4 regions of the Paenibacillus oryziterrae genome follow, and region 2 is predicted to be linked to each of the others. Evidence: riboswitches for the same ligand, from Rfam matches in the RefSeq annotation. Region 2 holds a riboswitch; each other region holds the start of a gene.
What was found. A riboswitch is a leader RNA that binds a small molecule or an ion and turns the genes downstream of it on or off. The one in region 2 is predicted to bind cyclic di-AMP.

Region 1 (7,909 bases), on a different contig from region 2:
CGGCTCTATTGTTAAACTAAAAGGGAAAGTCAAACAATTTATCGTCCCGCTGGGGGTCGCTGCCCATTTGGTGCGTTGGGGAATAGATCCGGAAATCATTCAGGAGCATGACTGGTGGGAGGAGTTCTCTTTTCAGAGCCTTACGATCTCAAGTGCGCCTGCAAGGCATTTTTCAGGACGGGGTTTAGGCGGCCGGGATACCTCGCTATGGTGCTCTTGGGTCATCCTGAGCGGTGAGACCCGGATTTTTTTCAGCGGAGACAGCGGGTATGGGCCTCATTTCAAGGAAATCGGCGATAAGTATGGACCTTTTGATGTCACCCTGATGGAGTGCGGTCAATATAACGAGCACTGGGCTGCAATCCACATGATGCCGGAGGAAACGGTGCAGGCCCATTTAGACGTACGGGGCAAGCTGATGATTCCCATTCACTGGGGAGCGTTCACACTATCCCTGCACAGCTGGATCGATCCGGTCGAACGGGCAGTTCAAGCGGCTGGTCGGCTGGGAGCAGCCATAGCAACGCCTCGGATTGGAGAGACGGTTGTTATTGGAGCGGCAGATTATCCAAGCGCCGCATGGTGGAAGTAATACTGTCCGGTTCGACTACCGGGCGGCCTACTCTAATCTGCGTAGACTAAAGTCCTGAAAGTCCAAATCTTTATGATGCCAGCCATTTGGCGTGAGGAGATGTTCCTGAGAGGGAGGGGGGAAGTGCCATGCAAATTGCAATTTGCCCCCTCTTGTTGGTAGGCGCTATTCTTTAGGTTAATCTGACAAGGATAATAATATTAAATATTCTCCTTCTACCGGAAGTCCTGAATGATTGTTGATTTGAAGCATATAGGTACCTGCTTCCAGGTTAATGGAGTTGATATTTTTTTTATCTGAATCATTGACTAATAATTGAGGCGAGGTCAATTGATTGCTAGAGAATAGACGTAACTCAGTTTCCATTCTACTGGAACTTGAATTTATATTTATAACCAATCGTTTATTTACTGTAACCTGGAAAACAAACCAATCCTCGTCATATTTTCTGTTGAAATTTCCGACAATAGCACAATCGGGTTGAATATCAATTTTTTTTGCTTTTGTTATTCTATCATTTTCTTCAAATTGATCATTATGCATAAAGAATTGTACTATGAACTCGTAATCAGCCGTACGGTGCTCATTCTTTAATTTACTCTCAATAGCGATTGAGTTTCTACCCTTTTCAACATTGAAGCATTGCGGCTTTAACTGATTTTTATATTTAACTTTATAGTCCACTTTGCTCTGACTATTATCTATAGATTTCGGTTTGATACATACTGTTCCATCATATGGAACTTCAAAGGAATACCAATCTTTATCCTGGGAGTCGGATAAATTTGCAGTTATAAGTTTCCCTATTGGAATGAAACTGGAATTTTGTTCTTTATTATTACCCTCATATGTATCAAAGAATGAAGGACTTGAAGGGATAAACAGACGGTCTGTTCTCAAGAATCCATACCCTGACGAGAAATCAAATCCTTTCTGATCCACGTCTTCTGTATTCTGTCTTAGGATTTCTCTTACTTTGTAAGGTTTCAGGGGTATAGTACTACTGCTTAGTACAGCAGCTGCAATCATTGCAACCTGGGGTGCGGCTATGGAGGTACCGCTGACCTCGGCTATTTGACCTCCTGTCTGAAAAGTCTGCAAAGTCCCCAACGATACAAAATCGATTTCATTACCCTTATTAGAATAATCCTCGACTTCTTTATTCCTTTTAATGCTCCCTACGGAAACTACAGTTGGATAGGCTGCCGGATATTCAATTTCATTACCTGAGTTGCCAGCTGCGGCTATAACAACTACTCCTTTTGCTTCTGATACTTCAAAAACCCTTCTCATTTCTTCACTGTCTTTTTGTTGACCCAGTGATAGTAAGATTATATCTGCATGATTCTCAATAGCGTATTTAACGCCGGCGCATATTTTGAGTTCGTCAGTGTATCCCCGTGTATCTACAATCTTCACAGGTAATATACTAATGTATTTCTTAAAGGGTTCCATAGATTTGAATAATGTGCTCTCCATTAAAGCCAATACACCAGCCACTTCTGTACCATGCCCTAATATATCCGTAACATCATCATTATTATCTACAAAGTTATACCCGGATAATGTAAGTTTCCTAAGAAAAGTGTTGTTTTTATCGATCCCGGAATCTAATACTGCAATCTTGATGTTGCGCTTAAAATACAAGTTATTACTGTTTGTTTTCGTTATTGGTATCCATTCTTTATCCTTCTCAAATAGCTTGCAAGTATTGAAGCTATTTAGGGATATACTCATGCTTAGCATTATGGAAATAATGCACATCATTAACTTCAATTTATGAAACCACCTTGATTTAATGTAGGGGATACACTTTTCGGAGAGTATTAATTGTTTCCTGGTGCTTTGCCCGGAGGAAGTGAGGGTAGACCGGTGCTAGCACTTAATAAACTTGAGAATTGATCATTCCCTCCCCAGGCGATTCTTTTCTCCTGATTTGTTCCGGGGTGTTCAAGCCTTAGGAAAAATGTAACATTTGTAAACTTGTCAGCATCAATCCGGTAGTTGATTTGAAGGAAATCTGCGGTATCCGTTTTTTTATCGAAGATATGTTCAAATCCGGATTGAGCTAAATAAAAATGCTGATCCACGACAGAAATTGAATGTATATGTCCATCTAGCTCCTTTAGATTTGTCATAATAAAATCGTTCGATCTGTCTAATGCAGCATCCTTACTTAAATAATTTAAATTTAAAAGCAGGGTTGTTAATTTGGTTGGATTCTCAGTAGTGATTAGGGAGTAAGCAATATAGAAACAGGATGCGGCAACCATAGCTGAGGTTACAATAACAGACTTTATTTTCATAGTCTTTGGGCTCCTATTAATGAGAGAAAGCCCTCTAAGAGGGCTTTCTCTCAAACGGTATTAGAACTGATATGAGATTGATTTCTTCAAATCTCTCGAACCAATTAAAGAGTTATAAACACCAAATCCATTTCTTGTGTATACAGGGAACTTAGCCTGGAAGCCCATGGTTCTTGTTTGAGAGGATGTTCTGTATTCCAACTTCTGTTTGATCGTAAAGTATTGGTTTGGAGTACCCATACGCCGATCTTCCAGATATGCTCCGAATGCCTTATTTGAATCACCGCTCGATGGGCTGATCGTAATTTCGTTACCATTTAGCGTACCGCCGCTACTATTAAGAAGTAGATCGGGTAATTCCCAAAGCACGTTGACCCAGTTCGGTTTTTTTCTTACTAATTGTTTAATCAGACCTTTCGGTGAGCCCAACACATCGGATGTTGCGCTTGCTGTAAGCTGAACTACACCTACCGTGTCACCCCAAGGGTTGGAGGATGTTCCGGACCCGTTAAAGGAGAAAGTTAGGAAAATTGGATTATCTGATTTTCCTAATGTTAAAGGAGCCCATGTAGGGTCGTCATAAGCATCATAATTTGAATCGGTGTATTCACTAACGATTTTAAGCGTGCCATAAAATTCGGTTGGAGCAGGATGATTAATGTAGTAGTCCCACTGAAGAACTTCATCGATGTACATTCCCGGCTGATTACCAGTGTATTCGTTTACATAATAGTAATCGGTGTCTTTATAACCGACTACTTGATAATACGAAAGGGAACTTGTAGTGGCTAGGCTCTTCATATCACTGGAAATAGGAGCGAACACGTTTCTGAACCAGTAGTCGGAGGAGTTAACCGCATTTGCATCAAGTTGTTCCTTTTCGGCGCCGGTTTTATCATTCGCACTAAAAAATTGACGTTTTTCAGGCTTAAGGATGTCACTTTTTAATTTGGTTTGCGCCTCGAAGTGCTTTACTTCATCAAGGAGCACATTCTTATTATTCTCACCAAGTTCACTTGCATCAATATCAAAGAATGAGATTTCACGAGTGTTCTTATGTTGCAGATAAATGGATATTATTGAACGCCCTTCCAAGCCTTTGGTGAAAGTAATGCCTTCCTCCACGTTCGCATCAATCGCTACATGAAGAACATCAAATTCTCCTGAAACAGTATCAATAATTACGACAGAGCGATTATCCTTTTTTATTCGGGTATTTGTTAATCTGCCTTCCAGTGTTAACGGAAGTTCTTTACCGTTATATGTAACTGATCCGGTAATAGAAATTTTGTGGTTGTTAAGCTTGAAGTCTGAAACATGAAGCTGGGATTTCGTTGTAGGCCCTCCGTATTCAGTTGCTGGCATATTTAGATAAGTCTCGCCAGTAAAGGAGAATAAATCTTTGTTGGTATCTGCAAAAGCACCCGTTGGAAATATTGCTGCAGTTAAAGCCGTAATTGTTGCTAGTTTCAGGAGTTTTTTCAGCATTTAATAGAAACTTCCCTTCCGTTTTATGATATTTATGGAAGTGGCCACTACCAATGCTACAATAATACATGAAGTGGATATTTTTGTATATGATGTAAAAATAATTACTTATTTGTTTGTGGGATCTGGAGAATGGTAAAAGATAGAGTGTGAAATGAGGAGATAAATATCGTTTTGATATTACTTTAAATTTTTTGGCATAACGCTCTAGTTGAGATACAATAGTCCTAAACGATGTTTAGAAGGGATTTATACATTAATGAACAAGAAATATCAGACACCTGCGCTGCTTGCCGTATCTTTTCTGCTGATTCTGCTCAGCACGCTGGTTCATTCGGAGAAATCAGTTGTCCTCGGCGCTGTACAGACCATCATGCTCGGCGCTGGGCTTACCGGTTGCTGCATAGCGGTCTGGAAGTTCATGAAGAGCAGCTCAGGCAAACGCTAAACCGCCTGGCAATGTAATGAAGGAGGCTCATACCGTTAAGGAGGAGCCCCGTCCGAACTGCTCATATTGAGGTGACGTAGATGGGATTATGCTGTGTTCATGCAGGCAGGCTTGGAGGAATCTTTCAGTCCGGCCATCTGCTCCCGCAGCCCTCTTAGCCGTGACTTCAGCTCGGGAACACTTATCTCAAGGATCAGACTGATTTCTGGCATAGGTAGCCGGAGACCGTACCATAGTGCTTTTATTGCCTGATCCTCTTGAAGCTTTCCTTCCCGGGAGGAGCCGGATATAAGATGGGATTTCTGTTCGGCACACAGGCGGATACAACTTTGGAATGCAGCAGTAAAAAATACAGTCTGATCGGTTATAGGCTTACGGCTGTTCAACTCGTAAAGTTCTTTGAAGGTTGCGATGGTTATATGCTCCGCTTGGGCCGTATGTTCAAGTAGCAGAGTGCTTAGGCTGTAGATCCTGCTCGAGAGCTGGCTCACGTAATCCTGAAATTTGCTCGAAACAGGACAGATGGCAGGCAGAGGGTCTTGCATGAAATTCACGATCCTTTCCGGATATCTTGATATGATATACAGACAGCACAAAAACCGCTGGACAGAGGAGGCCTCTGCCAGCGGTTTTGTTCATGTTCAGGCTGAAATACAACCTGACACCAATCGCCGGGCGGATCAAGGGTCTCTCTCCTTACGCTTACGAGGTTAGCTGTCGGATTCGGGCGGTGAGAGTCGCCCTACCTACTTAGAGACGATGGAAGTCTCTTTCGGATTCACCCCAGTCGGCCGGTGGCCGGATGGTTCCCCCGTTTCCCGCTAGGCGGGAATTCAGCGTGTGTGCTGCTGTGTTAATCTTCATACGAATAATACTCCTGAATACCCTTTTTTGTAAAAAGCGGAAAGAATGACTTTCAGACGCAGGAACACCAATTCAGGCGGCGGCCGGTATAAGGGAGAGTACGCTCGTTAATTTTTGCGTAATGTTAGCGTTTTCTCTCGTGTTTTGAATAAGCGTTGAAAAAACAAATGACCCATGCTAAGGTGAGGGAGATGTAAGTAAACGCATACATTTCATTTCGCAGGGTTAAGGAGTGTTCCATGGATATGAACAAAGTCGCTTGTGTTACCGGTGCCGATAGAGGCCTCGGCCTGTATCTTGTGCAGTGGCTGCTGGAGAACAAATACGCCGTATTTGCCGGACAGTACATGCCGGATGCTGAATTTTTGCAAAGACTTCAAGAGGAGTACCCCGGGCAGTTGACGCTGGTTCCGCTGGATATCGGCAGCAAGGATAGTGTTAGGCAGGCTGCGCGGATGATTGCCGCCGCGACCCGGCATGTAGACATAATTATTAATAATGCCGGAATTATCAAAAAGGTTGACGATGCCACCATGCTCGTTGACATGGACGATGAGGCTATGGCTGAGATTTACAATGTGAATACGCTGGGTTCACTTCGGGTGAGCAATGCGCTGATGGGGCTTTTGCTGCAGGGAGACAGTAAGCTGATCGTCAATATTTCTTCGGAAGCTGGCAGTATCTCCCGTAATAAACGGACCAATATGTATGGGTACTGTATGTCTAAGGCGGCTCTTAATATGCAATCCTCCCTGCTGCATAACCATCTTAAGGAGCTTGGCGGTCAGGTTATGGTATTCCATCCGGGGTGGATGCAGACCTATATGAGCGGCCAAAAAAATGAAGAAGCACACACACCGCCTGAAGAATCGGCGAACAAAATCATGGCCCTTGTGCAGGATTACCGGAAGTACGCCGGAGAAGAGCCTGCTTATATCGATATCGACGGAAATGCTTGGCCTTGGTAGGAATATACTGCGCTAGAGTCATATAAATGCTGGAAAGGTGTTGAAACCCATGAAATTAAAGGCGCTTGCCCTGGGGACCTACTCGGAGGTTAAGTATCACCATTTTGCCGGAGTGGATCGTGAACTGGAGACTATTTTTAATGGCGATCTGGAGCTAACCTGCTCAGAGGATTTGAATAGGCTGAAAGACGATTCGCTCGCTGAAAATAAGCTTGTTATATCCTACACCGATTTTACGGATCATCTCCTTACACAGGAGCAGGTAGCAGGATTACTCTCGTATGTAGCAGCTGGCGGCGGACTGCTGGTTATACATAACGGTATCTCGATGCAGCGGAATCAGGAGCTGGGAACGCTGCTCGGAGCATATTTCACCCATCATCCGGAATATACGGCCCTGTCCATTTCCATCAAGGAGCCGGAGCATCCGATCATGCAGGGGGTAGAGGATTTTGTCATCGATGAGGAGCCGTATTATTTTGAGAGTCAGCCGCGGTTCCAAACAACGGTCCTTGCGGAATACCCGCATGAAGGGGAAATGAGGCAAGCCGCATGGTGCCATGAGTTTGGATTGGGGCGTGTAGTTTATCTGATGCCGGGTCATCACTTGCCTTCGTTCTCAGCAGAACCGTTCCGCCGGATGATCCATAGAGGCGGGCTGTGGGCAGCCGGATTGCTGTAGTGATCCAGAGTAAGAAATAGGGCGGATCTGACTCTTTCGCATGAATAGGACAGCCAGAAACTTCTGGTTGTTCTATTTTTTTGTATGAAGGAATACTGGTGCCAGTGCATGAATTATCCAGCTTCGGTCAAAATAGGGTTACGGAGAAGAGGGGGCGTTAATTTTGTGGAACATGTTCAAAGAATTCATTCCCAGCTGGAGCGAGCTGCTTACGGCTTTCGTGATCTTCTGCGTACCTTTTTCAATAACGCTGTTAACCGCCTGGATCCGGACCAAAGAGGGACAGACAAGCGGAAGGGGAAGCAGGGCTGAAGGGGCAATAGGGGGAGGGGTTCCGCGTGGAGACAACGCTGGTGCACAGGGGCAACCTATCCATGCTTCCTCGCAGAAGTCCGGCAGCAGTAAGGAGACAAGTTCTGCCTCAGATCAGAGTAACAGCCCGCTCGTGTATACCGGAGACTTTGAGAACAATCTACTACTATTTAAAGAGCTTAGTGCGGATATGTCCGATGTCAACATGAGGGAACTGCGGATCGGAAGCCTGAATCTTAGAGCTGTGCT
Region 2 (7,909 bases):
GGCGAAAGAGCTGTTCCAGGGTCAATTTCCTTTCCGTTTTATGATTGAGCCTTTGAGTGATTTATTTGGCGGAGAGGTAACTGTTGAGCAATATTTACAGCTGGATGAAGCATTGGTACAAACCGCGTTTATGCAATGGACAATGGAAGAAGATGAGTTGTTAAGCGATCTATGCAATCGATTTATACATCGAAAACTGTATAAATATGTAGAAATGGAGAGCTTAGATTTGGAGACAATTGATGAAATCCGCCGAAGTTTTTCCGGTGTCGGCCTTCATCCCGAGTATGCTCTGGAGGTTGATTTTCCAACAGATTTGCCCTATGATGTGTTCCGTCCGGGTGAAGGGTTCGACAAGAAGCAAATCCTGCTTCTGGACCGCGAGGACCGTCTGCGGGAAATCTCTGAGGTATCGGATATTGTCCGTTCCATCAGCGGGATTCACCGGGGCCGATATCACCTCTATTTCCCTGCAGACCAGTTGGAAAAAGTACGTGATCAACTGCCTTTATCCATCGCCCAGATATTTGCTAAAGCATGAAAAAACTAACTCTATAACCTTATAAATAAAGCTTGGAAGGGGAACGAAAATGCTTCTTTTTGACACACATACACACCTGGATGCTCCGGAATTTGACGAAGATCGTGAAGCTGTAATTGCACATGCCGTCGAAGCCGGAGTCAGCAAAATGATCAACATCGGTTTTAACCGCGAAACGATTCCAACTACGATGAAACTTGCCGAAACCTATGATTATATTTATGCAGCCGTCGGTTGGCATCCAGTCGACGCTATCGATATGCTGCCAGGGGACCTCGACTGGATTGCTTCCCTCTGCAGTCATGAAAAGGTGGTCGCCATCGGTGAAATCGGACTGGATTATCATTGGGACAAGTCGCCAAAGGATGTTCAACAGCGCGTGTTCCGTCAGCAAATCGGTCTTGCCCGCGAGCTGGGTATGCCCATTTCGATTCATAATCGTGATGCCCATGAAGATATCGTGAAGATACTGCGTGAAGAGAAGGCAAATGAAATCGGCGGAGTGATGCATTCTTTCTCTGGAAGCTGGGAAACGGCTAAAATGTGTCTCGATTTAGGTTTTCATTTGTCCTTCGGGGGACCGATCACGTTCAAGAATGCCAGAGTGCCCAAAGAGGTACTTGCACAGACACCTTTAGACCGGATTTTGATTGAAACGGATTCCCCATATTTGACACCACACCCATTTCGCGGCAAGCGTAATGAGAGTGCTAATGTGAAGCTGGTAGCCCAGGCAGCAGGGGAAATAAAAGGGATAAGCTGGGAGGAAATGGCTCAAATTACGTATGCGAACGCACTGGAACGATTTGGGATTGTGTGAAAACGGGAGTAAAACAGGTGAAAAAAAGAGTATAGACGATATATTAAACTTTTTTAACACATAAACGGCCGATTATTACAATATTTTAATCATTTTTTTACGTAAACGTGCTTGAAGTGAACTTTACAACCTGCATCAAAACAGGATATTATCTTTTCAGTGCAATGAGCTGTTGATATTTGTAAACGGCCATTGATTCATGAATCGTCTCGCTGAGTCTCCGTATGGAGAACGGGGGAACCAATAATGGTTAGCCGCATCCTATCACGTACATAGAGTACACATTGAGAAGTGCCGCAAACATTATTCGATTTCTTCACGTGGTCTTTGGGGTGAATTTGAGGGCAACCGCCGTGAGCGGGTGACCTGAGATAGGGCGTCTCTCTTTCGTCCGAACCCGACAGCTAACCCCGTAAGCGCAAGTAAGAGAGGAAACCTCGTGCATGAGCCGTGTTTTTTTGAAGCTCGGAAAGCCACGAAAGAGTCCTCACAGTACTCTTTTTCAGGCTTTTTTTTGTTTTGAATAAAGCGGTCACCTCCGACATACTGTTATACGACAGGAGTGGGAGAAGCTATGCCGGGCAGGCGATCCATGAGCAGGAGACGCAATCTGAAGTAAGGCGTGTCCTGTGACAATCTCAAACTAGTTTTCGTCAGAACAGATACAGTCAGCTTTGTTAAGCATGTAGACGACGGGACTATGTAAGGAGGATGGAGAAAATGGGCGTATTCCAACCAGAGGCAACCCATGATTCACAATCATCCAGCAGGTCTTACGCAATACGGTGGGAACAAGTGAATTTGCGCGTACTTTCACTTGCAGGCGTGATTTCAATCGCTGTCGCGCTGTTAATTCTGCTGTACGTACACGGTCAAAGCAGCAAACAAATCAGTTTAGTCATAGACGGACAAGTGCAGAAGTTCGAAACCCGGGAATCGCTGCTAAGCGAGATGCTAGCGAAAGAACAAATTATTGTGCAGCCGTACGATGAAATATCCATAAGCCCCAGTGATACGCTACAGGACGGCGACCGTGTTGTCATCACCCGTGCCAGGCCCTTTAGTTTAACGGCGGACGGAACAACACAAACCATGTACACAACTGAAGGCACCATAGGAGAAGCCATCGATAAACTCGGCATCGAACTACAGAGCTATGACAAGATCTTCCCTTCGATAGACACCACTATAGCCGCCAATATGGAAATCAAGGTCATCCGAATCAACAAGCAAATGGTTGAGCGGACCGAAAGCCTTCCGTTCCGTATTATCAAGACCGCGGACCCCACCTTAGCCAAGGGAACAGTTAAAGTAACGCAAGCAGGCGTACCAGGCGTAATGATCCAGCACATTGAGAAGACTTACCAAGATGGTGAGCTGGTATCTATGCGAATGATAGGTAAGGAAGTACAGACAGTTACCAAAGATAAGGTAATTGCCGTTGGTACCAAAGTGATTCCTAAGCCCGTTGTTGTTGCAAAAACCACCCAAAAAACCAAATCCGTCACAACCAAAGAGAACGGCAATAACGTCACGAGCAAAGCAGGCGTTGACTTCGAGTATAAGAAAATAATTAAAAACGTCTCGATGACTGCCTATTCTTCGGAAGAACCGGGTATTGGAACACGTACCGCCTCCGGAACACGCGTAACGGAAGGCCGGACGATTGCAGTTGATCCTGATGTAATTCCCATGGGATGGTGGGTTTATATCGAGGGACTTGGTTTCCGCCGTGCTGAAGACACTGGTGGCGCCATCAATGGCAATAAAATCGATGTCTACTATGAATCACTCAGTCACGCACGTAATTTTGGACGTAAATCCCGTACCGTCTATGTCATTGGTCCGGTGAAGCCTGAACTGAATTAATGTTCTATTTTGCAAATCAGCTTTTAATAAGCTATAGTGATGAGAGCAGAATATGGAAAAGTCCATGAACTTTCAGAGCTGTCGCTCAGCACTTATACAATTCTTTAGCCAAAGAAGAGGGGCAGATCCTCTTCTTTTTGCGTTTTCCGTATTTACCTGAAAGGAAGATTGTCAATGATTAAGGAAATAATAGTTGTTGAAGGCAGAAGTGACACTGTGGCCGTCAAACGGGCTGTACAGGCCGATACCATCGAGACTGGAGGATCGGCGGTGAACAGCAGAATCATTGCTAAAATTGCCCTCGCGATGGAGCGGCGCGGTGTGATTATACTGACTGACCCTGACCATGCAGGGGAACGTATCCGCAAGATCGTTGCTGCAAAAGTGCCGGGATGCAAGCATGCGTTTATTCCGGAGAAAGATGCTACCCGTAAAGGGGATATCGGAGTGGAGAACGCTTCGCCTGAAGCGATCCGCCATGCCTTGGCACATGTTCACACGGCATACGATGAAGCAGAGCCGGTGATTGGGATTGAGGATTTAATGGCAGCGGGTATGCTGGTGCACCCGGAAGCCGCAGAAAGAAGAATGGCCCTCGGCAATCTGCTGGGGATTGGATATTGTAACGGCAAACAGCTGTACAAGCGGCTGACGATGTTTGGCATCACGCGGGAGGAGTTTGCCAGTGCTCTCGCACAAATCGAATTAGGAGGCTCCACTTCATGAACGGCAGAGAGGAAATATCTTCACCAAGAAGAACCAAGGAAATTATCCAGCGTTACAACTTTTCATTCAAAAAAAGCTTAGGCCAGAACTTTCTCATCGATCAGAATATTTTGGATAAAATTGTGGATGCAGCCGGGCTAGATGAACATTCAGGAGCGCTGGAGATAGGACCGGGAATTGGTGCCTTGACGGAACGTCTGGCAAAAGCAGCGGGTGCTGTAACTGCCGTTGAAATCGATCGCCGCCTGATTCCAATTCTGCGGGATGTATTATCGCCGTACCCCCATGTGAAGGTGCGCAATGATGATGTGCTCAAGGTGGATCTTAAAGAGCTGTTCGCCCAGGATTTCGCCGGAGTGGAGAAAGTCAGTGTAGTGGCCAACCTGCCCTATTACGTGACCACTCCTATTTTGATGAAATTGCTGGAAGAGAAGCTGCCTCTGGCGAACATCGTCGTGATGATTCAGAAGGAGGTTGCCCAGCGGATGGCGGCCTCACCTGGCGGCAAGGAGTATGGAAGTCTGAGTATAGCTGTGCAATACTACAGTGAGCCTGAGCTTGTCTGCAAGGTGCCGAGAACGGTCTTTATTCCTGAGCCGAATGTAGAGTCGGCTGTAATCCGGCTGAAGGTAAGGGAGCATCCTCCTGTTCAGGTCGCTGATGAGAAGCATTTCTTCGATGTGGTTCAAGCGTCCTTTGTTCAGCGGCGCAAAACGATCGCGAACAACCTGAAAGCCCGGTATTTTGCAGGAGAAGGCAGGGAGCGTCTGGAGGCACTGCTGGCAGAAGCCGCAATTGAACCATCACGGCGTGCAGAGACATTAAGTCTGGAAGAATATGCTCGTCTTAGTGAAGTGCTGCTCTCTGCGGGAATTGTCTAGGTTAAAAACAAGTAAGGAATATGAACCAACCATGACCTTTGCCCATACGATGGGGTAGAGGTGATGTTCTGATGAATTTGGGAGACCTGGTCGTTCGTAAATCTTATGGCGGCGATATAACTTTTCGCGTGGAGCATATGGTACAGAATAGAGCTGTCATCAAGGGAACCGAATTTCGCCTGCTGGCGGATTCACCGGTGGACGACTTGATTCAAGTGCCTCCTACTGGCACGACAGAGCGGGGACAACGGGCACAGATTAAAGCTATGGAGTCACTTAGTCAGCTGCAGAAGGACCGGCAGGAACAAAGTCAGCGAAGTATAGGAGCTGTCGCCAGCCCTTGGGCACAGCAGGCACCACAAGAAGCGTCTCATTTTGAAGTGCCCGGGAAGGTGCTTCATCTGGATGGAGACCCTACGTACCTGAATAAAAGTCTTAGCCTGTACGAGCAGCTGCGGATTCCTGCCGAAGGGCATTATGTCCGGGAATCGGCTATGGCTGACACCCTATACAGATTGCTTCCTCGGGTACGCCCGGATATTGTGGTCATTACGGGCCATGACGGTGTACTAAAGCAACAGAATGCTTATGATCTGGTTAGTTTGAATAGCTACAAGAACTCTCAGAATTTCGTAGCGGCGATCCGGGTGGCCAGGGAGTATGAACGTCATTTCGATGCCCTTACGATTGTAGCAGGAGCCTGTCAGTCCCATTTTGAAGCGCTATTAGGAGCTGGAGCCAATTTCGCCAGTTCACCGGGGCGTGTTCTGATTCATGCGCTTGATCCCGTATACGTTGCGGCAAAAGCCTCGTTCACTTCGGTTCGAGAGACGGTTAACCTTGGGGATGTGCTGAATCATACCATTAGCGGCAATCAGGGGATGGGTGGCATTGAAACCCGGGGCAGCTTCCGAATCGGAATGCCAGGACTCAAAAATTTGTCTACTCTTAAGGTAACACCGTCCGTAATGTGAAGTCGTGAGTACCAATGATCAAAGGGTTGTACCAAAGAAACACCTCCCGAAATGCAGAATACGGAAGGTGTTTTTGCTATTATTTACCGATAAACTTCATTCAATATTTAATGAATACTTCTGTTAACAATGTGTAAAATACTGTTATACCTAATATCCAAAAAAATTTCGTTGACAACGTTTTTTACATACTCTATAATTATTTATTTAATTTGACAATTGATAAAAAAAGCGGTATAATGGACAAGGAAAGAGGTGGTCGTCAGGCAATGGCTAATAACTCGCTGTTGGAAATTAAACGCAGTCTCGAAGCTCATGTCGGTCATAAGATTACGTTGCGTGCAAACGGTGGTCGCCGTAAGACCGTCGAACGCACCGGAGTCCTGGAAGAAACGTACCCTTCTGTTTTCATTGTTAAACTGGATCAGGAGCAGCAAACATTCAAACGCGTCTCCTACAGCTATACCGATATACTTACTGAATCTGTGGAAATTACGGTCTGTGAAGAAGACGGGCAGATGCGGGTTATGTATATTAAAGCTTAACTGTCTGTTTAGAAACAGCTTTCCTCCGGGGAGGCTGTTTTTTGCTATCTCCCGCCATTTAAGTATGAGTACTTTAAGCGGGGATCATGCATGATTGAGCCGGGCAATACCCATACTATGTGAGCCATCTGTTTCTTTATCCAATACCCGAAGGAGGAATTCCGTAGATGAGCCGCAGAAGACGGAGTATGATGTCGGAGGAACTGAAGACGGAGCTTGCTAAGGACCTGGGGTTCTATGACACAGTAGAACGTGAGGGCTGGGGTGGAATCCGTGCGAAAGATGCGGGAAATATGGTCAAACGGGCAATTCAGCTAGCCGAGGAGGCTGCCCGTAAGTCATAATAACGCCACAATCTGGTTGTAAAGGAAAGAGTGCTCGCTAAACGGCGGTGCTCTTTTTCACGTTTCATATTAGAATGGACTTAGAAACAAGTTTCTCATATAATATGTTAAGTTGTTTTGAGGGAAAAGTTGAAGGTGGGTGAACGCCTTGAAGATGTATGAAAAAGCGCCGGCTAAAATTAATTTAATGCTGGATGTGCTGCATAAACGTGCTGATGGTTTTCATGAAGTGGAAATGATTATGACTATGGTGGATCTGGCGGACCGTTTGGAGCTGTCAGAGATGCCAAGAGATTCAATTATCATATCAAGCCAGGCGGGTTATATCCCTCTGGATGAGAAGAATTTGGCCTTTCAGGCGGCCAGGTTAATTAAAGATCGTTACGATGTGAAGAGCGGCGTACATATTCATCTGGACAAAAGAATTCCTGTTGCAGCCGGTCTGGCTGGAGGCAGCAGTGACGCCGCAGCGACGCTGCGTGGACTGAACCGTTTATGGCGCCTGGGTATCCCAGAGAAAGAACTGCTGGAGCTGGGGGCAGAGCTGGGATCTGATGTGCCGTTTTGTATCACCGGTGGGACAGCCCTTGCTACAGGGCGAGGAGAGAAGCTAACGCCGATTACAAATCCGCCGCAATGTTGGGTTGTGCTGGCTAAGCCGCCGATCAATGTATCGACAGCGGAGGTATATGGCAAGCTGCGCAGCGGGAACATTGCCGTCCATCCTTCTTCCCGGGCGATGATCGAGGCGATTGAGGAAGGTAATTTTCAGGATGTGTGCGGGCGGCTGGGCAATGTGCTCGAAGAGGTGACATTAAAGCTACATCCGGAAGTGCAGCAGCTTAAAGAAGCCATGATCAAATTAGGGGCAGACGGCGTATTAATGTCTGGAAGCGGACCTACTGTATTCGGACTAGTATCCAAGCAGTCCAAGGTTGCCAGAATCTATAATGGTCTGCGCGGATTCTGCAAGGAAGTGTATGCTGTACGGATGTTGACGTAGCAGAGTCTTGTGTAAACCCGTACAAAAGTGATATATTTCTTCTATAATATTCGGTTTTGGCGAGGAGATTCTGTGAATAAACTTAAAAGAAGCCAGCGTTTGGTAGACATGACCCAATTTTTGCTTGAAAGACCGCATGAGCTGTTGCCGCTGTCCAGATTTGCCGACCGTTACGGAGCTGCCAAGTCATCCATCAGCGAGGATTT
Region 3 (7,909 bases), on a different contig from region 2:
CTTTATGTTAGCAATTATGATTGCCAAGGTTATATACAGTGAAGCCCGGGGCGAACCCTATTCGAGGCAGGTAGCTGTCGGCGCGGTGGTAATGAACCGGATCCAATCGAGCCTTTTTCCGGACAATATCCGGGATGTCGTCTTTCAGCCCGGCGCTTTTACAGCTATAGCGGATGGCCAGTATTGGCTTGTTCCGAACCGTACCGCTGATCTCGCGGCTCTCGATGCCGTTCGCGGATGGGACCCGACGCATAATTCGCTCTACTATTTTAATCCGAGCACTGCTACCAGCAAGTGGATCTGGTCACGTCCACAGAATCTTTCCATAGGCAATCATATTTTCACCGACTAAGGACCATACGGTGACTTATCGGCATTAATCTGAAATCAAAAGACAGCACCGAGATTCATGGGACTGAACCCATAATGCCCGGTGCTGTCTTTTTGTGTGTAACGCAGCGGTAAGTTGCCAAAATGTTCCGAAGCAGGCTCCAGGTACCGCCGCAAGTTGCATGACTTACAGTTCTTTATTTTTGCCAAACAGCCCGCTGATCGCTTCTGACACATTCATTCCGGTAAGGGTTTGGGTTAATTCCGGTATTTGAGTCATCATCTTGGCAATATCACCGGTAATTTTGTTCACCCCGGCCGATGCGCCGTCCTGGGAGATCACCGTGATTTTATCTACATTAGCCAGTGGAGAAGCGATTTTCTCAGCCAGTTCAGGTAGAATCTTCAGAAATTCAACTGTAAGCGCAGCTTGCGTGAACTGTTTGTAAGCTTCCGCTTTCTTCTCAAGCGCGCCTGCTTCCGCCGCCCCTGCCAATTGAACAATCTCCGCGTTGGCCTTTCCTTTTGCAAGCTCCGCTTCTGCTGTCGCCAGTCCGCGTTTAGTGGTTGTGGCGGCCTCAGCCTCCGCTTCAAGGATTTGCCGTTGTTTGGCTGCTTCCGCTCTCATAATCGTCGCCTGATTCTCCGCCTGCGCCGGTTTGATAACCGTTGCTTCCAGCTCCTTCTGTCTGAGCTCTACTTCAATCTCGCGGACGGTCCGGTTCGCCTCCGCCTCCATCTGCGTAATTTTGACCTGCTCGGTGACCAGCGACTGCTTGATTTTGTTCTGTTGCAGCTCGTATGCCAGATCCGCCTGCGCCTTCTTCACTTCCGTCTCCAGCTTAAAGTCCGCCTGCTTGATGTTCAGCTCCTTCTCAAACAGCGACTCCTTCGCCCGGGCAGCGGTTTCCGCTTCAATGGTAGCCTGGTGAGAATTAGCTTTGGCTATCGAGGATTCCTTCTCTGCCTCAGCCTGCTTGATTTGAATGTCGCGCTCCGCCTCCGCTTTGGCTATGCTGGCATCACGGCGGATACGCTCAATTTCTGGAACACCCATGTTATCGATGTATCCTTTGTCGTCCGTAATTTTCTTAATGGTGAAGCTGACGACCTCAAGTCCCATTTTATCGAGGTCTTCCGAGCACGTCTCCCGCATTTTACTGTTGATCTCGTCGGGCGTCTTCAGAATGGATTCCACCGTCAACTGTCCGATCAAACCGCGCAAATGCCCTTCCACGGAATGCAGAATAATCGTTTCGCGGTCTTCTTCAGGCCGGTCGATAAACTGCTCACTGGCGGTAAGAATGGCCGTTGGTTCACTTTTTATCTTGATCTGTGCCACAGCTTCCAGGTTCAGCTTAATACCTTGCTTAGAGAACATGGCCTGAGCGGGAATGACATCGAAGCTCATGAGCATCATGGAGATGGTCTTGTTGTTCTGAAAGCCGGGAATGACGAAAGTCCCGCCCCCCTGCACCACTCTTTTCCCGCCGAGACCATACACAATCATCGCCTGATTGGGCGGAACTTTTTTGTAGGCATTCACAATCGTAAATAACGCAAGCAGGATAACAGCAACAATCGCCCCGGTTAAATAAATAATGACCATTCAGTTCGACTCTCCCTTGTTTCACTCATATTCCGTTTCCCGCTCGAAGAGGGTTACGGCTGCAATTCCCTTATCTACCTTCAAAATAATAACTCTGTCTCCCTTGGAGAGCCGCTGGCCGGTTTCCGCCCGTACCCCAATGGAGCGCATCGTGCCTTGTAGCACGTACTTCATTTCTCCGACTGCTCCATCTGCTGCCGGGATACTGATATACCCAAGCTGCCCAGCCGGATCATAATCCAATTCTTTCATACTATCATCATACCGGGGCATCACCTTGGCCAGCACATAATACATCAGGCAGCCCAGTACAATAGCGATGAAGGTACAAATCAGCAGAACCCAAAGTCCGTTCCATTCACTGAACCGGGTCAGCACATAACCGGCGCCGCCCCAAGCCATAACAAAAACCATCAAGGGAAGAATAGGTACAAAAGTCGTCCCTCCCGCGTCTCCCGCGCTTCCTCCCATATGGATATGCCCAAACCCGTGCCCGTGAACACCGCTGGTCAGGAGCAGCAACAAGCCTACCCAGAAGCAGACAATAAACGCTGTAACAATAAGAAGCCCTCCCGCTATAAACTAATATTTTAGACTCCCAAAACTAACATTTGCCCATTGTTAAATGACGTTTTCTTTGCAGTGTGCACAGTCTTTCATTCAAATGTCCACAGCAAAAAGACCACAGAAGCGGCAGGGCTCTCCGTGGTCGGCTAATCGATCATGGCGGCTCATCCTCTCTCTTCAACGCTTACGGGGTTAGCTGACGGATTCGGGCAGCGAGATTGCCCTACCTTGTCGGGACGGTTTGTCGGCCCGCGCAAAGATTCACCCCAGTGTGATTTCCAGCATCCAGTCTTCGACGCTATCATTCACGTTTGGTTCCCCCGTTCCCACTGTCGGAATTCAGCAATTTGAGAACAGTTATATAACATTCGGTTGCTGATTTGAATCATACGCCTGCGGCCATTCAATGTAAAACATATCCAATGGCAAAAGAAGCTAAAGAATGCCGATCCTGCAGGAATGAAGGCGCATTCTTTGGCTCCGTTCTTAACCGGTCGATTATTTGCTTTGATTTGCTGCGTTTTTCTCCACATAGGAGCTTACAAGTATTTAATCATTGCTTTCTGTCCGCTTTCTTCTGCAATCACTGTGAAACCCATGCTTTCATACAAAGCATTTGCCGCGACGTTATTCGAAAATACATTCAGAACCATTTTGTTCAATCCCTCTTTTTGAATTAATCCCCCCATATATTGAATCATTTTCTTGCCATACCCCGCTCTGCGGTGATTCTCGTAAACCATGATGTCATAGATAAATGCTACATCCATATCCAATATCGTCCAGAACCCAAACTCGGTAATCAATGATAAATGGTCCAGAAGGAGCCCAAAGGGAATATTTTTATATAAAAAAAAAGCTGACCTCAGGATCGCCCCCGAAAGTCAGCCTATGTTCTCATCTCTATGATCCTAAATAACAGCGTCGAGTTCATCCTCGCCCTGAGAGCCTTCAGGGTTAATCACCTCAACCAGCACCCGGTTGGGGATACATATAATCTGCTGATGCGGCTTCGTTTTGAAACCCATCTGCATCGATATTTTCCTCGGACAATCCGCAGAGACCATTTGAATCCCGTAATCAAATACCTTTAGCGTATTATGCCCGTATTTGGTCTGGATGTCGATTACTTGCTCTTTCTTGGTCAAATTCACGGTCTTGTACGGTCTGCCATCCACCGTGATTTGAGCAGCCAGCTGTCCTTGAACATACGTATCGTTGCGAGTATCCAGCCACTCCACCCCATAGATAACGCCTGCGACAAGCAGTACAACCCCAATGATAATGAAATCTCCGAATTTTATTTTAAACAAAGTGTTAACCCTCTCGCTGAATAGTTATAAGTCAACCCTACCACAAAAGTATGGAGAAAGTATAGAGAACGGATAGTATCCGATGTTTACACCTTACTAACCAGAGAGCGATACATAAGGAAAAGGTAATATGGCACACCCATCAGCATAATAATGAGGCCAGACGGAATTCCATACGGTGCCACTATGGTTCTTCCGATGGTATCGGCAATGCGTAACATAAAAAAAGTCCTGATGGACCAAGGGTTTCTTGATCACCAGGACTCTTATGTTAATGATTGTCTACTCCTTTGGGGAGTTAACTTACCACGGAAGCGTATTATCCATATAAAAGAAACCGCCTGTTGGTCCGTCCGCAGCCAGAGTGGCATAACGAACTGCCGTCTTCGCACCTTCTTCAGGCGATAATTCAGCTTTATCTCCCCCCATGCGGGTCTTCACCAAACCTGGGTGCACGGTATTGATCTTCAATTGGGTTCCCTCGTATTTCTTAGCCCAATACACAGTCAGCATATTGAGAGCCGCCTTGGACGCGGCATAGGCAGGAGTAGCGAGCCGCTGTGCCAACTCATTGGTCAACAGAAACTGGATCGACCCCAAAGCGCTGCTCTGATTGACGATTCTACCCGCATTACTTTTCAGAAGCAGGGGAAGCAGCGCTTCGGTAATGTGATAAGGGGCGAATGTATTGACCTCAAAAGTGGTTTCAAAGGCACCTTCGGCTTGAGATGGCTCCGCCCAGATCCCTGCGTTGTTGACCAAAATATCTAACCGGCCGTACTGATCCTCGATCCACTTAGTGAGCGCGGCAATGTGCGCGCTATTCGTCACTTCCAGCTCTACACCAATGGCTTCTATGCCTTGGACTTTCAGATGGCCGGCAGCTTCTTCAGCGTCAGCCTTCGTTCGTGCCGACACTAATACCGTAATTCCTTGCTGCCCTAACTGTTTGGCGACTTCAAATCCGATCCCTTTGCTTGCTCCTGTTACTAATGCTACTTTGTTGTTCATCTTAAATTCCTCCTGGTTTTGGTTTAAATGACTGTAACCGTCTCGAAATGTTCCAGATAAGCGGCCCCACTTGCAGCTATCTCTTCATCTGTTACTTGGTTGGCATTGTGAAGCGTAAAAGGCGGTAGATACAGCGCGCTGACATGATTGGCAAGCGCCTCAATGGGTTTAGTGATATCCTGGATGGTGAACAAGTTATAACCGCCAGGCTGATAAGAAGCCGCCGTACCTGCGGTTGAAAGGGCGATACCGATTTCTTTGCCCTTTAAATGCTCTCCGCCAGGTCCAAAAGCCCAGCCATATTCCAGCACCTCGTCGAACCATTGCTTGAGGAGCGGTGGCGTACTGTACCAGTACAGAGGATATTGAAAAATAATCCGGTCATGCCCGTCCAGCAGCGCCTGCTCCTTGGCGATATTGATGTTCTTGTCCGGATAGGCTCCGCTAAGCACATGTACGGTGATATCCTTTTGTTGCTTCAGCATTTCCGCCCAGGCTTTGTTGATCCGTGAACGGTTCAATTCGGGATGCCCTATAATGATCAAGGTTTTCATTAACGATCTCTCCTCACATTAGTTATCGCCCTTCCATTTCACTCCCTTGTATCGAGAACGATCGTTCTAGTTTAATCAAAAAAAATAGTTTCTTGCAGCCTTTTATTTTTTTAGTAATAGAACCGATAACCGTGCGGTCTGCTGCAGACTACCGAGTCCATTGACGGCGCGGTTGACGCTCATTTTAGCTATCACACCATTAGGCTCAATCATTGCAAGATATTGAAGCCCGCTTTGATAGACATGCTGTACATAATATTCTGTCATCCATACTTGATCTGACTCTTTGATCGCTGAACCTTGACGGGTATCCATCAGCCCCTTCATCTTTTTTGAGAAAGATCATTCTATAATTATCATCGTTCATGCCTTTTTTCCGTGCTTATAGGGATATTCTAGCATAATGAGAACGATCGGTAAAGAATTGTTTTTACTGATCGTTCTCGTTTTTTTGAGAATGTTATCAGATTTAGCTCACATTTCCGGACAGCAAATCTAGAAACTATGCCGCATTCTCATAGTTCAGATATATTTGTGGCAACAGACTTGAAGACCTCAATGATTCTTTCCTGAGAAGGCTGCCTGTAATAGAGCAAATCAAACGACCGCGGAACCAGCTGAATCAACAGGTCCAAGTCAGAATCTGAGAAATCAATAACCAAGACGTTATGGGATTTAAGCGCATTGGTAATTCTTAATAACAAGTCTTCCGTATCGTTTCCATCGGTAACGACAACTAACTTATACAAAGTGTTTAAGTTATTATAGATTCCTTTAACAGCTCTTACGGCAAGCTCGAATCGGATAAACGCATCCTTCCAAGGCTTCCTCCGTTCAGGGTCAAACCAGTCTGCAAGAATGCCCTGTAATTCAACTTCCAGACTGGGATGTTTTTTCTTGAATAATTCGAGGTTTATAAACCAGCCCAGATATTTTTTCGCATCGTAAATGCTTGGGTGGTACTGATGCAGCACAATACATTTTGTGTTTACGACGAATTTGGCTCCCTGCTGATATAGACGATACCCCAGTTCACAATCTTCGAGTCCCCACTCTATAAAGTCTTCGTCAAATCCCCCAACTTCGAAATATATTTTTTTGCTTAGTGAAAAGTTGCAGCTATAGAGCAAAGCCCAAATATTTTCGATATTCCCCGCATTTTCCGAGAACCTTTCGAATATAGGCAGTCTCGGATCTCTCCTCTCCAGGATCAATGAGGACCGATCAATTTCTTCACCATTGCTTAATTGAATCGGGCTGTCTACAGACAGAAAATCCCTTAGACCTACAACGACTAACGTCTCACTGCATAATTGATGAACTTTCAAATGTTGATAGATGAAATCTTGTTCAACCACCTGATCTCCGTCCAAAAATAAAAGAAGGTCCCCGCTAGCCTCTGAAGCTCCTAAATTCCTTGCAGTCGATCTGCATTTTTTGGAATCTGCTGCTCTGTATACGTATTTTAGTTTATAATCGATTTTTAAGTTTGCTACCGCCTCTTGTGTCCCGTCATCAGAGCCATCATCCACGAACACAACCTCGAACATATCATCTTGTATCCGGACCTGATGATTCAGTGACAATAAGCACTGAGATACCATGTGTTTAATATTATAAGCGAGAACAATGATACTTAACTTCACAGGAAGATCTTCTTCCGAAGTATTTCGAATCATCAAATTGTTTCTACCTCCTCGTTGGTTGTTTTACTAAACGATGTACTGATTAAACCAAACATGGATAGCGCAACCAGAGTTATGGACATACAAACAACAAATACCGACCGGTAACCGAACATCCCGGAAACCGCTCCGGAAACCACTCCTCCCATTGAAGAGCCGATTCTGGAGGTATTGCTATACAAGGTTGTTGCTGTTCCCGGTTCATCGGGCAGTAATTCCTGGAAGTAACTAATCCCGTATCCCATAATAATCGATACCGAGATTGCATTAAGCAGCTGGGCGAAATAGGTAAGCAATATGGAATGAGATAAGGCAAAGACCAGGAAATACAGGAAATTTGAGAATATCCCCAAAAGTATAATTTTGCTCTTCCCCATTTTTCTGGCCATGATTCCAACAACAATCATTAAAGGAAGCTCTGCTATAGCCGTAATGCTATAAAGCCAGCCTAACTGCTGGTAATTGCCGTGCAGAGTAGTTGAAAAGAACAATGGCAAAACGATTGTACTCATGGAAGAGGCAATGCTGAGCAGCACAAATGTGCTGAGAACAGAGGAGATCTGCGGCTGTTTCACAAATCTTCCCAGATGAACAGGCTGCTTTACTTCTCTTTCAGTTATTGTTTTTTTATCGCCACGAAATAGAATTAAAGCCAGCAAGCTTACAAAGACATAAGTTGCAGCAACGATGAGAAACAGAGAATGAAAATTATACCTATTGACTAACAGTGAACCGATTGAAGGGCCGGCAATCCAGCCAAGCGAATAAAGCATTCTTAATAGATTCATCGCAAGAGGTTGGTTGATCGCGCTAATATTGGATTTGGAGATTGAATCTCTT
Region 4 (7,909 bases), on a different contig from region 2:
TATTATCGAAACAGAGAGCTACGGAGGGCCCGAGGATAAAGGAAGCCATGCCTACAAAGGCCGGCGTACCGCCCGGACTGAGGTTATGTTCAGTGCAGGGGGAACCGCCTATGTCTACCTTATTTACGGCATGTACCATTGTCTGAATGTTGTCACCGCCGAAGAAGGTAATCCGCACGCTGTCCTTATCCGGGCTGTGGAGCCCGTGTCACCCGTTGATGCAGAACTTATGACTCTGTACCGGAACATTACTGTAAGGAAGCCCGCAGATTTATCCGGAGGCCCCGGCAAGCTATGCCGGGCACTTCGAATAGATAAGAGCCTGAACGGATGCCGGCTCGATACTTCAAGCGGAACGCTCTGGTTAGAGCAGGGCGATGATCCCCGTTCTTTAGATATTGTCCAATCCGCGCGCATCAACATTCCATATGCAGAGGAATATGCACTGAAGCCTTGGCGTTTCTATCTTAGAGGCAACCCTTATCTTTCAGTACTTGAAAAAAATCCTCAAACCTATCTGTGGATTAATTAGTGATAAACGTTTCGTCTCCTGAGAATTGGGTATAAATGTATTGAACCCTAATAAACCTCTCCCCTTGATTTTCAATTGGAGAGGTTTTTCATTGCAGGCTTAAGTGGAACTCTTTTAACCCCAAGCTGAGAGGGTATCTCGCATACGCTTTTTAAGCGCTTTCTTCTTTCCCTTAAATTACATTTACTGTATAATCATGATGACCACCAAATCTTAGATTAAATGAGGGACATGGGATGAAGGATACAGGCATGATCCGGAGTTTAGACAGTCTTGGACGAATTGTGGTTCCCGTAGAAATTCGCATGACGCGCAATATTGACATTGGGGATCCAATCGAATTTTTTGTTCTGGACGACAATGTTATCGTATTACGGAAGTACACCTCAACAGAATGCACATTCTGCAGAAGCTTGGATAATGTCACTTATTACAAAGATCAGTTTATTTGCGGAAGCTGCCTTTCGGAACTGAGTCTTCCCGAGCAACATGTGTATACGACTGAAGCACCCGCACCCCAGAATTCCTCACCATCACAGGGAGAAAACGGCAAGAAAAGAGCCCGCACGGAAGAAATGAAGCTTCGTTTAGAGCGCGCCATCCACGAACATCCTCACGCGAATCAAAAGGAACTTGCCGAAAAGCTTGGTATTAGTCAGGCCAGAGTAAGTCAACTGAAACGAAAATTCATAAGCAAATCTTAACAGCACGGTTCCTTATGGCATAATTATACTTAATTGAAAAGAGCTTCGTTCTCCAGCACAGGAGGACGAAGCTCTTCTATCGTTCCGGATGACTCCCGGATTAAATACATTACTTACACAGCAAGAGCGGCTTTCAGTTCGTCTGAGGTCGCTGCCCACCAGTCCTCATTATGAGCCTTCAATAGCTCGACAAGTGCCGACTTCTCCACATTTCCTAGCCCCTCCACTATGATTCTCCGCTTCAATGCTGAATCAAGTTTATTCACATGGTCGGCAAGTATCTTCCATCCCCGCCGAGCTTCGCTGTCAATCCACATCTCACATGCGGTTAATCCGGCATAATATTGCCCTTCCGGGGCACGGTCGACTGCTACCCAGACAACCCACACCTGCCTTCCGTCCGGTACGTCTTCCCGGTTCGTAGAGAACCTGATTCCTTTCTCTACCTTGCTCTTAGCGTGCATTGCACCAATATCAATGACTGCCTCTCCGCCGTCAATAATGACAGGAGATACATTGTTAAGGTCTATAGAGCCTGCACCAAACCCTTTATGTTTGCTCTTGGCATTTACAATATTGAGGGCAATTTGTTTCTTACCCTCCGGCTGTACGTTATCCATGCTGCACGTCCTTTCTCCTGCGAATAATTTAATTTTAGCTAATAATACGGCGAATGCAAACATATACATCCCGTAGATGCTTGTCAACGGGAGGAATCACAGTATGAAGCCACGATCTATACACTCAAAAATCATCTTCGGGACACTGGCCGCCGCCCTGTGTCTGCTGGCGGGGGGAATATGGCTGTTCTCGGGTCACAGCCCTGCTGCGGTTGACACCCTTGTTCCAAAAGGGGCCAAGTCCCCTGCCGTCCTCCGCCCGGATAAACCCTTAACCGAAGCCCTTCCGGAGAGCACGCCGGTTCCGGCAGCCAAACCCCTGAGTCAACGTGTTGTCGAATATCACATCGACGTGAAGCTTGCACCGGAGACTCGAACACTTGAGGCTTCTGAGACCGTAACCTGGACCCATCCAGGTACTAAACCGGTAAATGATTTATATTTCCATCTGTATCCCAACGCCTTTGCTTCGATGGAGACCACCTTTATGCGAGAATCCGGCGGGAAGCTTCGCGGCGATACCATGCCCACAGACGGCTTTGGGGGCATGTCCCTAAGCGATCTGCGGACGACAGAAGGTGTCTCTTTGCTACAAAGGGTGCAGTACGTACAGCCGGATGACGGAAACTCCAAAGACAGCACCCTCATCAAGGTCCATCTTCCCGAGCCGGTGGCCGGGGGAGAGAGCATTACACTAAAACTTCAGTTCGAGGTCAAGCTGCCAAGGATATTTGCCCGTATGGGTACGGCAGGCGATTTTGTTATGGCCGGGCAGTGGTTTCCAAAACTTAGTGTCTACGAGCCCGCCGGCGTCGGCTCCGTCCGCGAAGAAGGCTGGAATCTTCATCAGTACCATGGTACTTCCGAATTTTACAGCGATTTTGGCATCTATAATGTAACGATCTCCGTTCCTTCCGAATACACCGTAGCCGCAACCGGCTTTCCGGTAAAAAGCCCGAAAATCAGCAAAAGTGTCAAAACATATCAGTTCTATGCTGACGATGTGCATGATTTCGCATGGGCCGCTTCCCCCGACTTCGTGGTAGCAGAGCAGGCTTTTTCCGTACCAGGGGTTCCAGGTGTACGAATCAAGCTCTATCTGGACCCGTTGCACAAGGATTTACAGGAGCGTTATTTCCAGGCCGCCAAAGCAGCACTCACCTATTTTAGTAAGTGGTATGGATCTTATCCCTACTCCACTTTATCCATCGTCGTACCTCCAACAAACGGAAATGGGGCGGGAGGTATGGAATATCCGACTTTGATTACGGCCTTTGGAGCCAGCAGCACTACACCGGATACTTCTCTGGAACGGACGGTGATTCATGAGATCGGACATCAATATTTCTATGGAATGGTTGCGAGCAATGAATTCGAGGAGGCTTGGCTGGACGAGAGCTTCACATCATACGCAGAAGACAGACTAATGGAAAAGGAATACGGAATTACGGCTAATCTGCCGCTACAGGCAAGTCTCGTACAGCAGCCGGAGCCGCTGAATCAGGAGACCTGGAGATATCACGGAACAAGCTCATACACTCAGAACGTATACATACGCGGCAAGCTCGTGCTTAAAGATATCGAACGGAGAATCGGTACTAAGGCCATGGACAGCATTCTGTCTTCCTATGCCCGTAAATACCGTTTCCGTCATCCGTCCACCGGCGATTTCCAGAAGGTCGTTGAGAAGGTCACCGGGAAGTCCTGGAAGGAATATTTTGATCTTTATGTATATGGCGGCGGCACTCCTGACTTCTCCGTAGAGGATATTTACTCCGTCCGCCAAAAAAGTGATGTACCTCAATCACCATCCCTTTATGAATCGAAAGTAAAACTGGTGAACAAGGGGGCTCACTATCCTGGCGTTACGGTTAAATTCACCTTTACCGACGGCCATACGACTCAGGAGGTTTGGGACGGGCAAGGCACTGAAACCACATTAAAACTGCTCTACAGTTCTCCTCTTCTCTCGGCGGAGATTGACCCTCAGCACGCTGTCCTCCTTGAAAATAAGCATCTTAACAATTTTAGATTGGCCGAGCTTAAACCTGATACGGTGTCCCGCTGGACGCTGAGTGTTACTAAGCTGGTCGAAACCGTGCTTGCAACTCTGTCCTGGTGAGGTGAATGACCATGAGAATATCAATAAGCCGCGGCTTTAAGAGCATGAAAGAGCAAATATACATCCTGATACTGCTCTTCATATACCGGTTGCTCTGGGGGTATTTCCTGTATGGTTTTATTAGGGATGCCATAGTACCAGTTCTACTGAGATACCCGAATGAACAAGCCGGCGGCAGCGGAATAGGCAGACTGCAATTCTTCATCGAAGGCCAATACAGTCTAGCTGGAGACCCTGGCGTCCAGAAATGGCTTTGGCTGCTGCTTGGTATCACCGTTCTAAGACTGCTTATATCTCCCTTTATCCGGGCAGGACTGATCCACGAACTGCACCAGGAGAGCAAGGGTGAGCGCGGACTCTTCTTTTTCCCTGGAATGAAGCTGTTCGGTCTGCCTATAATGATCTTTAGTCTAATCGAATGGATTCTTGCCCTAATACCTCTATATTGGCTGGCTCCCATTCTGTACAAACTGCTACTCTCTTCCTACCTTGACCACAAGCTTCTATTACAGGCAGTCCCTTATACCGCCGCATGGCTCGTTTATATTTATTTTATCCGCTTATGCCTGCTTTATATGCAGTTTGGCTACACCGGACGAACAGGAATGTTCTCCTCTCTGCTGCTGTGTCTGCGCCATATCATTCCAGCCTCTGGAATCTCCCTGCTTCTAGGAGCAGGCGGATTTCTGGTACTTCTACTATGTAGCATAACCAGCGTATTCTGTCCCGGGCTCCCTGCAATTCTGATCCGGCAACTCTCCCCACTGCCATCCACCTTCTTCAAAATGTGGGGGCTGTCGGCACAATATCATCTATGGGATAGCAAAAATTCCCTTAAATAAACAGCATCCCCATTGCACATATTTAAAGAGTCCTTGCTCACAATAAGAGCAGAGACTCTTTTTCTTAACAATCTGTTAAACCATTTGCAAAACTGTAAATCCTTTGTTACAATGATGCCTGTAACGATGGTAACAATTTTGTAATCTTTTCAGTAAATTCGTAACCTTTTCGTTCAAATCGAATTGAATCTCTACTGTTGTTGTCACGATCATGTTGTACGCGGTGCACAAAACGCCAAATTCCTTGCACCAGGAAGTGGGGGAACCATATTTTGGGTGAATTGATCTCGTTTCGGAGTGATCATAGGGAGTCTTCCACCGAACCCTTAAGCTAACCTCGCAGGCATTAGGAGGAATACTTCTTTGAAAAGTCATAAGTTTACAAAGAAATGCACCACTCTTGCTTTAGGGATTGTGATGGCATTCACTTTGGGGTCCGGCAGCGCATTTGCTGATTCCAAGATGGATACCGTTATTTCCAAAACCCTCGGAACGACCTATAAAACCGGAGGCATGAGCACCACCGGATTTGACTGTTCGGGATTTACTAAATATGTCTTCCAAAGATTAGGTCTTACCCTGCCTAGAACCTCAAAAGCCCAATTCAAAGTAGGGACCACCGTGTCCCGCAGCAATCTGCGTTCCGGAGATCTCTTATTCTTTAACACATTGGGTAATGGTGTATCCCATGTCGGCATTTATGTCGGAAACGGAAAGTTCGCCCAATCCTCTTCTTCACGTGGTGTAACCATTAGCTCACTGAGTCAGGCATACTGGGCCAATCGCTACATTGGCGCTAAACGAGTCATGAGCACAACCGCTTATAAGTCCGTAGCTTATGATTGAACCTAGACAGCAACCTAATATTTGAGCTTTTTTGACCTCCGGGAACTGATTATTGCCGTAATCATTTTCCGGATTTTTTGTTTCCTTATTCTACCTTTTACACGCTTCCAACAAATTTGAAACATCCTGCCGATGTAAAAATTAATAAATTGCAACAATTTTGCGACAATCCAGGGTTTTTAGGTATCTTTTTCTCTTAAATCACTCATAAATTTCGCAATACTATGTTATAAGTGATTGCCAATTGCTGCTCTGTTTGTTACAATAATCGCAGTGAGTTTATAGTAACATTTTTGTAATTATTGTCTTGTCCTTTACGAACGTTTTGTCATGTTTCTTGGAAATCTTGATTTAACAGTAAGTGCCGAGTTTCCTTAATCAAACAAGGAAAACGGGGGAACCACTTTGGGTGAATTGACCTCCTATTCGCAGAGGGGTCATAGGGGACCTTCAACCGAACCCTTAAGCTAACCTCGTAGGCATCTGGAAGGGGTTTACGTATTTTGAAGAAGAAGTTGGCTGCAGCTGTACTCAGTTTCTCAGTACTTCTTACCGCAATTGGAGCAGGAAGCGCTTTCGCCGATTCCAAGATGGATTCCGTAATTGATAAAGCTATCGGAACTAAATACGTTTCCGGCGGCGTAACCACAAACGGATTTGATTGCTCCGGCTTTACCATGTACGTATTTGACAAGATTGGTATTGATCTGCCGCATCAATCAGGCTCCCAATACCAAATGGGCACCGCAGTATCCCGGAGTGAGCTTAAAGAAGGAGATTTGCTCTTCTTCAATACATCCGGTAGAGGCGTATCCCATGTCGGCATTTATGTCGGCGACGGTAAATTCGCACATGCTTCATCCTCGCGTGGTGTAACCATCAGTTCACTGAGCGACAGCTACTACGTCAACCGCTACGTTGGCGCCAAACGAATCATGAGCAAGACCGCATATGCTAAAGTCGCTACTGATTCCGAAGACAACGATGATGTGCAATAATTAATTTCAAATAAGCCTTCTTCCACGGTTTTTGCCGAAACCTGGGAGGGGGCTTATTTATTTTGTCCTTACCTATTTTTTACCCCTCTCACCATTTACCAAACTCCATATCTACCGTTAAAACGTATTTCCTTAAAATATTTTAGGTATTTATCTGGTTTTGTTCTCCTATAAAGTTTTTGAGTCGATTCCAGACCTTTTTGTATATAATTAAGTATAGATAGTTACCATTAAAGGAGGTCTCTGACCTTATGATCAGTTCCCCGGTAACCTTTCGTGTCGTACCCATGGAAATCAATCACGCCGAAGCTATAAGCAAGTGGGTTTATAAGCCCCCCTATAACATTTATGACTGGCTGCCTTGGGATCAGATGCAAGCACTCGGTGTTGAATTTGGCGATCCTACAATCCGCGAAGAACAATATGTCTCTGTAGTGAATGAGCAGAACGAGCTCTGCGGCTTCGCCCAGTACTTCCCTATGGAAGGGGTCATTCGTTTGGGAATAGGCATGGAGCCTGAGTTATGCGGTCACGGCCTGGGCAAATCATTTATGGATGCAATCGTCATCGGAGCACGCATCCGTTATCCGAAGTACGAGATTGATCTTGAGGTACTGACCTGGAACCAGAGAGCTATCCGGACTTACCGCAAAAGCGGATTTACGATTACTGATACCTATGAGCGCAGAACTCCGACCGGAATGAAGCCCTTCTACTGCATGGTCTATGATAAATAACACTTTGACGAAATGGAATTTGAACTTTTTCACAATATCTGTTCGTTTTTTTGCCACAAATGCTATGATACCACTTCACCTTCCGTTATAATGGAGGAAGCAGCTTACATAGAAGGGACGAATGGGGATGCAAAAATGGATCATGAGCGGTTTGTTTTTCGCCGCCTGCGCCTTTGCGGTAGTACTAATGTTCACTCTTCCAGGCAAAGAACAGGTTGCGGAGCAGAATAACCCCACCATGCCGGTAGTTCAACTGGACGCAACACAAGCAGAAGCCACTGTAAAGTTAAATTGCATCACCTGCCATGGTGATCAGCTCCAGGGAGGCGTCGGTCCGAGTCTTCAGAATGAAGGCAGTTCGCATGATGCCGAGCAGATCTACAGCATAGTTACCAAAGGCCGGGGCCAAATGCCTTCCTTTAAAGAAAAGCTTGCGCCGGAAGAAATCGCCAACGTCGCCATGTGGCTATCGGAGAAAAAGTAAACCCTTTTTCGTCAAGTCCCGCTA

Region 1: another riboswitch for cyclic di-AMP. It lies ahead of ACAN55_RS02870 (hypothetical protein); the one in region 2 lies ahead of ACAN55_RS20275 (resuscitation-promoting factor).
Region 3: another riboswitch for cyclic di-AMP. It lies ahead of ACAN55_RS15495 (NfeD family membrane protein); the one in region 2 lies ahead of ACAN55_RS20275 (resuscitation-promoting factor).
Region 4: another riboswitch for cyclic di-AMP. It lies ahead of ACAN55_RS21090 (C40 family peptidase); the one in region 2 lies ahead of ACAN55_RS20275 (resuscitation-promoting factor).

What each region holds. Positions count from the first base shown of each region.
Region 1 is NZ_JBGJZO010000002.1:104,626-112,534, reverse strand. Features, by position in the region: gene ACAN55_RS02895 (MBL fold metallo-hydrolase) at 1-592, shown strand, start outside; gene ACAN55_RS02890 (S8 family peptidase) at 770-2,329, opposite strand; gene ACAN55_RS02885 (hypothetical protein) at 2,419-2,898, opposite strand; gene ACAN55_RS02880 (hypothetical protein) at 2,959-4,386, opposite strand; gene ACAN55_RS02875 (hypothetical protein) at 4,646-4,834, shown strand; gene ACAN55_RS02870 (hypothetical protein) at 4,921-5,388, opposite strand; cyclic di-AMP (ydaO/yuaA leader) riboswitch at 5,520-5,683, opposite strand; gene ACAN55_RS02865 (SDR family NAD(P)-dependent oxidoreductase) at 5,944-6,666, shown strand; gene ACAN55_RS02860 (ThuA domain-containing protein) at 6,716-7,348, shown strand; gene ACAN55_RS02855 (spore germination protein) at 7,512-7,909, shown strand, end outside.
Region 2 is NZ_JBGJZO010000025.1:42,811-50,719, reverse strand. Features, by position in the region: gene ACAN55_RS20285 (HD domain-containing protein) at 1-541, shown strand, start outside; gene ACAN55_RS20280 (TatD family hydrolase) at 591-1,361, shown strand; cyclic di-AMP (ydaO/yuaA leader) riboswitch at 1,562-1,795, shown strand; gene ACAN55_RS20275 (resuscitation-promoting factor) at 2,082-3,230, shown strand; gene rnmV (ribonuclease M5) at 3,405-3,956, shown strand; gene rsmA (16S rRNA (adenine(1518)-N(6)/adenine(1519)-N(6))-dimethyltransferase RsmA) at 3,953-4,837, shown strand; gene yabG (sporulation peptidase YabG) at 4,909-5,811, shown strand; gene veg (biofilm formation stimulator Veg) at 6,081-6,356, shown strand; gene ACAN55_RS20250 (protein sspF) at 6,524-6,700, shown strand; gene ispE (4-(cytidine 5'-diphospho)-2-C-methyl-D-erythritol kinase) at 6,849-7,703, shown strand; gene purR (pur operon repressor) at 7,776-7,909, shown strand, end outside.
Region 3 is NZ_JBGJZO010000014.1:42,640-50,548, reverse strand. Features, by position in the region: partial or broken gene ACAN55_RS15505 (cell wall hydrolase) at 17-352, shown strand; gene ACAN55_RS15500 (flotillin family protein) at 518-1,939, opposite strand; gene ACAN55_RS15495 (NfeD family membrane protein) at 1,961-2,500, opposite strand; cyclic di-AMP (ydaO/yuaA leader) riboswitch at 2,673-2,861, opposite strand; gene ACAN55_RS15490 (GNAT family N-acetyltransferase) at 3,046-3,312, opposite strand; gene ACAN55_RS15485 (NusG domain II-containing protein) at 3,418-3,819, opposite strand; partial or broken gene ACAN55_RS15480 (iron chelate uptake ABC transporter family permease subunit) at 3,906-4,058, opposite strand; gene ACAN55_RS15475 (SDR family oxidoreductase) at 4,123-4,830, opposite strand; gene ACAN55_RS15470 (NAD(P)H-dependent oxidoreductase) at 4,854-5,384, opposite strand; gene ACAN55_RS15465 (hypothetical protein) at 5,487-5,711, opposite strand; gene ACAN55_RS15460 (glycosyltransferase family 2 protein) at 5,900-7,063, opposite strand; gene ACAN55_RS15455 (sugar efflux transporter) at 7,063-7,909, opposite strand, start outside.
Region 4 is NZ_JBGJZO010000028.1:17,993-25,901, reverse strand. Features, by position in the region: gene ACAN55_RS21120 (DNA-3-methyladenine glycosylase) at 1-532, shown strand, start outside; gene ACAN55_RS21115 (AbrB/MazE/SpoVT family DNA-binding domain-containing protein) at 769-1,236, shown strand; gene ACAN55_RS21110 (YwhD family protein) at 1,350-1,856, opposite strand; gene ACAN55_RS21105 (M1 family metallopeptidase) at 1,960-3,978, shown strand; gene ACAN55_RS21100 (hypothetical protein) at 3,990-4,820, shown strand; cyclic di-AMP (ydaO/yuaA leader) riboswitch at 5,044-5,181, shown strand; gene ACAN55_RS21095 (C40 family peptidase) at 5,238-5,666, shown strand; cyclic di-AMP (ydaO/yuaA leader) riboswitch at 6,019-6,163, shown strand; gene ACAN55_RS21090 (C40 family peptidase) at 6,170-6,664, shown strand; gene ACAN55_RS21085 (GNAT family N-acetyltransferase) at 6,916-7,401, shown strand; gene ACAN55_RS21080 (c-type cytochrome) at 7,529-7,885, shown strand.